DNA from 2 places in the Janthinobacterium sp. CG_23.3 genome. Region 2 is predicted to be linked to the other one. Evidence: predicted binding sites of a transcription regulator. Region 2 holds the regulator's gene; the other holds the start of a gene.
What was found. Region 2 encodes sigma-54, which starts transcription at its own class of promoters, with help from an activator protein. Its sites were predicted from a motif close to TGGCANGNAANCTGCTTT; they were not measured.
Positions count from the first base shown of each region.

Region 1: the regulator sigma-54 is predicted to act here: its motif matches at 1,835-1,852, upstream of ACFDR9_RS16535 (PEP-CTERM sorting domain-containing protein).

Region 1 covers NZ_JBJXIB010000069.1:19,341-22,982, forward strand. The annotation lists gene ACFDR9_RS16525 (YitT family protein) at 1-414, shown strand, start outside; gene ACFDR9_RS16530 (oxidoreductase) at 535-1,569, opposite strand; gene ACFDR9_RS16535 (PEP-CTERM sorting domain-containing protein) at 1,882-2,850, shown strand; gene gatB (Asp-tRNA(Asn)/Glu-tRNA(Gln) amidotransferase subunit GatB) at 2,972-3,642, opposite strand, start outside.
Region 2 covers NZ_JBJXIB010000089.1:10,092-13,733, forward strand. The annotation lists gene lptA (lipopolysaccharide transport periplasmic protein LptA) at 1-462, shown strand, start outside; gene lptB (LPS export ABC transporter ATP-binding protein) at 462-1,217, shown strand; gene ACFDR9_RS19065 (RNA polymerase factor sigma-54) at 1,223-2,692, shown strand; gene hpf (ribosome hibernation-promoting factor, HPF/YfiA family) at 2,765-3,118, shown strand; gene ACFDR9_RS19075 (enoyl-CoA hydratase/isomerase family protein) at 3,234-3,642, shown strand, end outside.

The DNA of each region.
Region 1 (3,642 bases), on a different contig from region 2:
CTGCCGTTTTATGTCTTCGCGCTCAAGCGCATGGGGCTGGCGTTCACCGTCAAGAGCCTGCTCGCGCTGGCGCTGGTGGCCTTGTTTACCGAGTATTCGTCGGCGCTGCTGCGCTTCGAGTGGCTGCACCCGGTGGTGGCCGGCGTCGTCGGCGGCATGCTGATGGGCGTGGGCATGTTGATCCTGTTCCGCCACAAAGCCAGCCTGGGCGGCTTTAGCGTGCTCGCCCTGTATCTGCAGGAAACGCGCGGCTGGCGCGCCGGCAAGGTGCAGATGGCGCTCGATTGCGCCATCCTGCTCGGTTCGGCTTTTGTCGTCGAGCCTATGATGATCGCGATCTCCATCCTGGGCGCGGTGGTGCTGAACTTGTCGCTGGCGACCAACCACAAGCATGGCAGGTATATGGCGGCGTAGGTCGGGCCGGCAACGCTGAAATCAAGCAAAGGGGTCAGACCCTGGGGGGCTGGCCCCGGGGTTACGCCCTTGGTTTTAACGATTTCAGCGCCGCAGCCGCGTCATTCAACGGCATCAAGCTCAGACCGCGACAACACGGCCCTCGCTGGCGCTGCGCAGGGCCGCCTCGATCAGGCGTATCGTCGCCAGCGCGTCTTGCGCCGCCACCGGCGCCGGGGCGCCGTTGCGGATGGCGTCGGCCATGCCCTGGTAGAAGTGTTGATAGCAGCCGTCGGCCATCGGCAGGTGCTGGGCCTGGCCGTCGGCGGCGTCGGCCAGGTGCAGCGCGCCGTGCACCGGGTCGCGGCCCCAGCCGGGTTGGCCCGGGCGGCCGCCGGCTTTCAAGGCGTCTTCCTGCGGGTCCAGGCCGAATTTGACGAAGCTGCCCTTGTCGCCGTGCACGGCGAAGCGCGCCGTCGGCGCGTTGACCAGGCAGCCCGCCTGCAGCACCACGCGCAGGCGTTCGTAATACAGCACCAGGTGGAAATAGTCGACCGCGGCGGCGCCGTCGCGCAGCAGCGCGATGTCGGCGTACAGCCGCTGCGGCGGGCCGAACAGTTGCAAGGCCTGGTCGAGCATGTGCGGGCCGAGGTCGTACAGCAGGCCGCCGCCCGGCGCGGCCGATTCGCGCCAGCGTTGTTTGATATCGGGCCGGAACCGGTCGAAATGCGATTCAAAGCTCGTCACGCGGCCCAGCGTGCCTTGCGCCAGCAGTGCCTTCAAGCTCAGGAAATCGGCGTCCCAGCGGCGGTTGTGGTACACGCTGAGCACGCGCCCGGCCGCCTTGGCGCAGGCGATCAGCGTTTCGGCCTCGGCGCTGGTGATGGTGAAGGGCTTGTCGACCACCACGTGCTTGCCCGCCAGCAGGGCGGCGTGCGCCAGGCTGAAGTGCGCCTCGTTCGGCGCCGCGATCACCACCAGTTCAATCGACGGGTCGGCGTACAGTTGCGCCGCGTCGGCGTACACGGTGGCCGCCGGCCAATCCTTGTGGACCAGCTCGGGTTTGCTGGAGGCGACCGCGGTCAGTTCCAGCGTCTCGACGACCGTCAATACCGGGGCGTGGAAGGTGGAGCCGGCAAAGCCGTAGCCAACCAAACCAGTTTTAATTTTTTGCATGGGATTCTCGCGGCGGGTGGACGGTCCATGATGATACCCGTTCGCCGCCGGCGGCGCAGGGCGCTACACCGGGGACAGACCACGATTTCCGGGAAAGCTTTCCGGGAAATCGTGGTCTGTCCCCGGTTTGCTCGTGTCGCGAGAAAGCTTTGTCGAAAATCTTGGTCTGTCCCCGCGTTCGCCGGTGTCGGGAAATCTGACAGGGGGCGGCTGCGCTACCGGGCAGGCCGGGCCGTGGCGCCGCGCGCACCGGCGCGGCGGCGTCTGGCCCGATATATGCATGAACCTTCTTACTTTCCAATGGGGGTGGTCATGATGAATTTTCGTTGCGGATGGGGCGGGCTGGCGCTCGCGGCAAGCCTGGGCGCCGCGCCGGTCGCGCAGGCGGCGCCGCTCAAGGTGCTCTGGTACAGCTATGCCGACCAGGCGTCGGAATACAAGGAAAAAATCTCGCTGCTGGCCGATTCGGTACAGACTTTGCCCAGCGGGACGGGACAGGCCTGGAACCTGACGTATTTCGGGCCCGGCAGCGCGGCGCCGAATTTTTCACGGTACGATGTGTTGGTGGTGCAAAGCGGCGAGGCCTTCCGCACCGGCGCGCCGGGCGCTCCGAACGCGCGGCCTGACTACAGCGGCATTCTGGGCAACAAGGCGGCGATCGCCTCCGCCCGCGGCGACCGCACCTTCCTGACCGGCGCCGATTCCGACTTCCACGCCGTGCGCGGCGACACCGGCAACATCGCCTTTCCGGCGAAATGCTCGCCGAGCATCACGGCGCCCGCGTGCTGGGACGGCGCGCTGGGCCACTCGGTCAACGCCGTCAACTGGGCCGGCAACGGCAACGGCATGGGCGTGGTGTCGTTCTTGGACGGCGAGTTTCCCGGTTCGTTCTGGTGGACCAAGCAGGACTCCTTCCTGCGCCAGGAACTGCTCGGCAATGTCGGCTACGGCGGCCACGACCAGCACGCGCTGTTCGACGCCCGCAGCGCGGCCCTGCCGCTCAATGCCGGCCTGAGCTCGCAGGGCTTGTCGAACTGGAACTTGTCCTTCCACGCCTTCTTCAAGGACAGCACGCCGGGTTACACGCAGGTGGTCGATTCCACCGCGCTGCCGGGCTGGGCGCTGGCGATCGCCACCTCGGGCACGGCAGCGGGGGCGCTGAGCGCGCCGGTGATGCTGCCGCAGGTTGACGAGCCCGCCATGCCGCTGATGCTGGCGCTGGGGCTGGCCACGCTCGGCGTCATCCGGCGGCGCCGGGGCCGGAGCGTGGCGCCGCATTGAAGCCTGGAGGGCCGGTAGTCCGGCGCAAGCTGGACGACCCGGCGCGCAGCCGCATGCGCGGGTGGTGTGGCAGGGGCGCAGCCATCCTTGGCTGCCCCCCCCTATGCCGATGCCGGTTCGCTTAGCCGGCCAGCTTTTGCTTCAGCAGCTCGGTCAGCTGGGCCGGGTTGGCCTTGCCTTTCGAGGCCTTCATGGCCTGGCCGATCAGCGCGTTGATGGCCGCTTCCTTGCCGGCGCGGTATTGCTCGACCGACTTGGCGTTGGCCGCCAGCACCTCGTCGACGATCGCCGCCAGCGCGCCGCTGTCGGAAATCTGCTTCAAGCCCTTGGCGTCGATGACCAGGTCGGCTAGGTTCTCGTCGGCCGACTTGGCTTGCCACATGCCGGCGAACACCTCCTTGGCCAGCTTGTTGGAGATGGTGCCGTCGGCGATGCGCGCCAGCAGCAGCGCCAGTTGCGCACCCGACACCGGGGCGTCGGCGATGTCGACGTTTTCCCGGTTCAAGGTCGAGGCGACGTCGCCCATCAGCCAGTTGGCCGCCGTCTTCGCCTGTTCCTTGCCGGCCTTGGCCAGCACCGCCTCGAAGAACGCCGCCATCGCCTGCGACTGCGTCAGCACCAGGCCGTCGTAGTCGGACAGGCCGTATTCCTTGGTGAAGCGGGCGCGCATCGCCTCCGGCAGTTCCGGCATGTCGGCCTTGACGCGGGCGATCCACTCCGGCGAAATAACCAGCGGCGGCAAGTCCGGGTCCGGGAAGTAGCGGTAGTCCTGGGCGTCTTCCTTGCTGCGCA
Region 2 (3,642 bases):
GCCGAGCAGGGCGTCGCCGACGAGGTCAAGCAAACCCGTACGCTGACCGGCAACGTCGTGCTGGTCAAGGGCACGCTGACGATGAAGGCCGGGCGCGCGCTGATCCTGGTCGACCCGCAGGGCTACCAGTTCGCCACCTTCTGGGCCGCGCCGGGCAAGCTGGCGACGTTCCGCCAGAAGCGCGACGGCGAGGGCGACCTGTGGGTCGAGGGCGAGGCCGAGCGCGTCGAATACGACGACAAGACCGAAATGGTCAAGCTGTTCTCGAAGGCCAAGCTGACCCGCCTCGAGGGCAGCAAGAAGACCGACGAGGCCGAGGGTCCGTTCATTTCCTACGACAGCCGCAAGGAGTTGTTCGCCATGGAAAACACCGCCAGCGGCGAAAGCAAGCCGGGCGGCGGCAGCGTGCGCATGGTGATCCAGCCGACCAAGAGCGCCGCCGCGGCGCAGGAGAAGAAGTGATGGAAGCGATCCACGGCGCCAGCACGCTGGTGGTGCGCGGCCTGCAAAAAAGCTACGGCAAGCGCCAGGTGGTGCACGACGTCTCGCTGCAGGTCGAGTGCGGCGAGGTGGTCGGCCTGCTGGGCCCCAACGGCGCCGGCAAGACCACCTCGTTCTACATGATCGTCGGCCTGGTGCCGTCGGACGCCGGCAGCATCGACATCAGCGGCGTCGACATCTCGCGCCTGCCGATCCACCGGCGCGCCCAGCTCGGCCTGTCCTACCTGCCGCAGGAGGCGTCGGTGTTTCGCAAGCTGACGGTGGAGGACAACATCCGCGCGGTGCTGGAAATCCAAAGCGTCGACGGGCGCGCGCTGAAAAAAGCCGAAATCGAGGCCAGGCTCGACACCCTGCTGGCCGACCTGCAAATCGAGAAGCTGCGCGAGAACCAGGCGCTGTCGCTGTCGGGCGGCGAGCGGCGCCGCGTCGAGATCGCGCGCGCGCTGGCCACCAACCCGCGCTTCGTGCTGCTCGACGAACCCTTCGCCGGGGTCGACCCGATCGCCGTCATCGAAATCCAGCGCATCGTGCGCTTCCTCAAGGAGCGCGGCATCGGCGTGCTGATCACCGACCACAACGTGCGCGAAACGCTGGGCATCTGCGACCGCGCCTACATCATCAACCAGGGCTCGGTGCTGGCCTCGGGCCGGCCCGACGACATCATCGCCAACGAATCGGTGCGGCGGGTCTACCTGGGTGAACATTTCCGCATGTAAATCCGATGAAACAATCCCTGCAACTGCGCACCTCGCAGCACCTGGCGCTGACCCCGCAACTGCAGCAGTCGATCCGGCTGCTGCAGCTATCGACGCTGGAGCTGCACCAGGAGCTTGAGCAGTTGCTGGGCGAGAACCCCCTGCTGGAACGCCTCGACGACCCGCTCGACCGCTCGCTGCGGCTGCTGGCGGACGGCGCGCTGAGCCCGACCGGCGCGCCGCCACAGGACGGCGCGGCGGCGCCGGGGCAAGATAGCGCGCCGGCGGCCGACGCCGAACCCGCGTACGACGGCGCCGAGCACGCCGCCGCCGACAACGGCGACAGCGACTGGAGCGAGATCGGCCGCGGCAAGGCGCCCGACGACGAGGATTCCCGGCCGCAGCTCGAAGCGAGCCAGCGCACGCTGCGCGAACACCTGATGGAGCAAATGCGCGTCACCGTGCAGCCGCTGCGCGACCGCGCGCTGGTCGAGTTGATCATCGACGCGCTCGACGACAACGGCTACCTCGAGGAGCCGCTCGACGAGATCCTGGCGCGCCTGCCGGCCGAGCTGGACGTCGGGGCCGACGAGATGCGCACCGCGCTGGCGCTGCTGCAAAGCTTCGACCCGGCCGGCGTCGGCGCGCGCAACGCCTCCGAATGCCTGGCGCTGCAAATCAAACGCCTGCCGCGGATCGCCATGGTGACGCGGCGCATGGCGCTGCTGATCGTCGAGCGGCACCTGACCTGGTTCGCCCAGCGCGACTTCAACAAGTTGAAAAAGGCCCTGCTGTGCGACGACGAGGACTTGCGCGAGGCGCAGACGGTGATCCGCCAGTGCAACCCGCACCCGGGCGCGGTGTTCGCCGCCGACGTCTCCGACTACGTGGTGCCGGACGTCGTCGTCAAGCGCGCGCGCAACGGCTGGCACGTCAGCCTGAACCACGAGGTCATGCCGCGCCTGCGCGTCAACGCCATGTACGCCAACCTGCTCAAGCAGGGCAAGGGCGAGGGGGCGATGGGCGCCCAGTTGCAGGAGGCCAAGTGGCTGATCAAGAATATGCGCCAGCGCTTCGACACCATCCTGCGCGTGGCCCAGGCCATTGTTGAGAGGCAGAAAAATTTCTTCTCGCACGGGGCGGTGGCGATGAGACCCCTTGTGCTCCGTGAAATAGCTGATACACTGGGTTTACACGAGAGTACTATTTCTCGGGTAACAACTCAGAAGTATATGCTGACCCCGCATGGCATGTTTGAGTTGAAATATTTCTTTGGTAGCCATGTCGCCACCGAAGCGGGGGGAGAGGCATCATCGACGGCGATACGGGCGCTTATTGTGCAATTGACAGGAGCTGAAGACCCGAAAAATCCTTTATCCGACAGTAAGATTGCGGACATGCTGGGAGAACAAGGCATGGTGATTGCGCGACGCACTGTTGCCAAATACCGGGAAGCGCTGAAGATCCCGCCAGTCAGTCTGCGAAAATCGTTGTAGTTTTACTTTGGTTCCTCTGCGCGCCAGAAGACCGGCGAAGGCACGAACCCGACATCATCTTTAGGAGTGTGTATGAATCTCACTATCAGCGGACATCATCTCGAAGTGACACCGGCCATCCGTGAATACGTACAAACCAAACTGGAGCGCGTGCAACGCCATTTCGATCAAGTCATTGATATTGCTGTCATTCTGACCGTAGACAATCTGAAAGAAAAAGATAAACGGCAAAAGGCCGAAATCAACCTGCGCATGTCCGGCAAGACCGTGTACGTGGAAAGCCTGTCGCAAGACCTGTACGCCGCCATCGACACCCTGATCGACAAACTGGACCGCCAGGTCATGAAGTACAAAACCAAAGTGCAAGAGCACGGTCACGAGGCGATCAAGCATCTGCCCGACACCTACGAAGCCGCCGCCGTCTAATCCGGCCCCCGCTTCCCACCCCGACTAAGGGCGCGTCTCGCGCCCTTTTTTGCGCCCGCGCCCGCGCCGCCGGTGCGCTAGTATACGTTCCTCTCCACCTGCCATCGACCCTGCCATGAGCGAATTCGTCCACACCTCCGTCCAGCACCGCACCGCGTGCATCGTCCTCGACCGCCCCAAGGCGCTGAACTCGCTGTCGCTGGCGATGGTGCGCCAGCTCGCCGCGGCCCTGCTGGCCTGGCGCGACGACGCCGGCGTCGACGCCGTGGTCATCAAGAGCAGCAGCGAGAAGGCCTTCTGCGCCGGCGGCGACATCCGTTTTTTCTACGACGCCGGGCGCGCCACGCCGCTGGCCGGCAGCGCCCTGCTGGAGGACTTCTTCAGCGAGGAATACGCGCTCAACCACCTGATCCACTTTTATCCGAAGCCCTACGTAGCCCTGCTCGACGGCGTGGTAATGGGCGGCGGCATGGGCGTGGCCCAGGCCGGCCCGGCCAGCCGCGTGCGGGTGGTAAGCGAGCGCA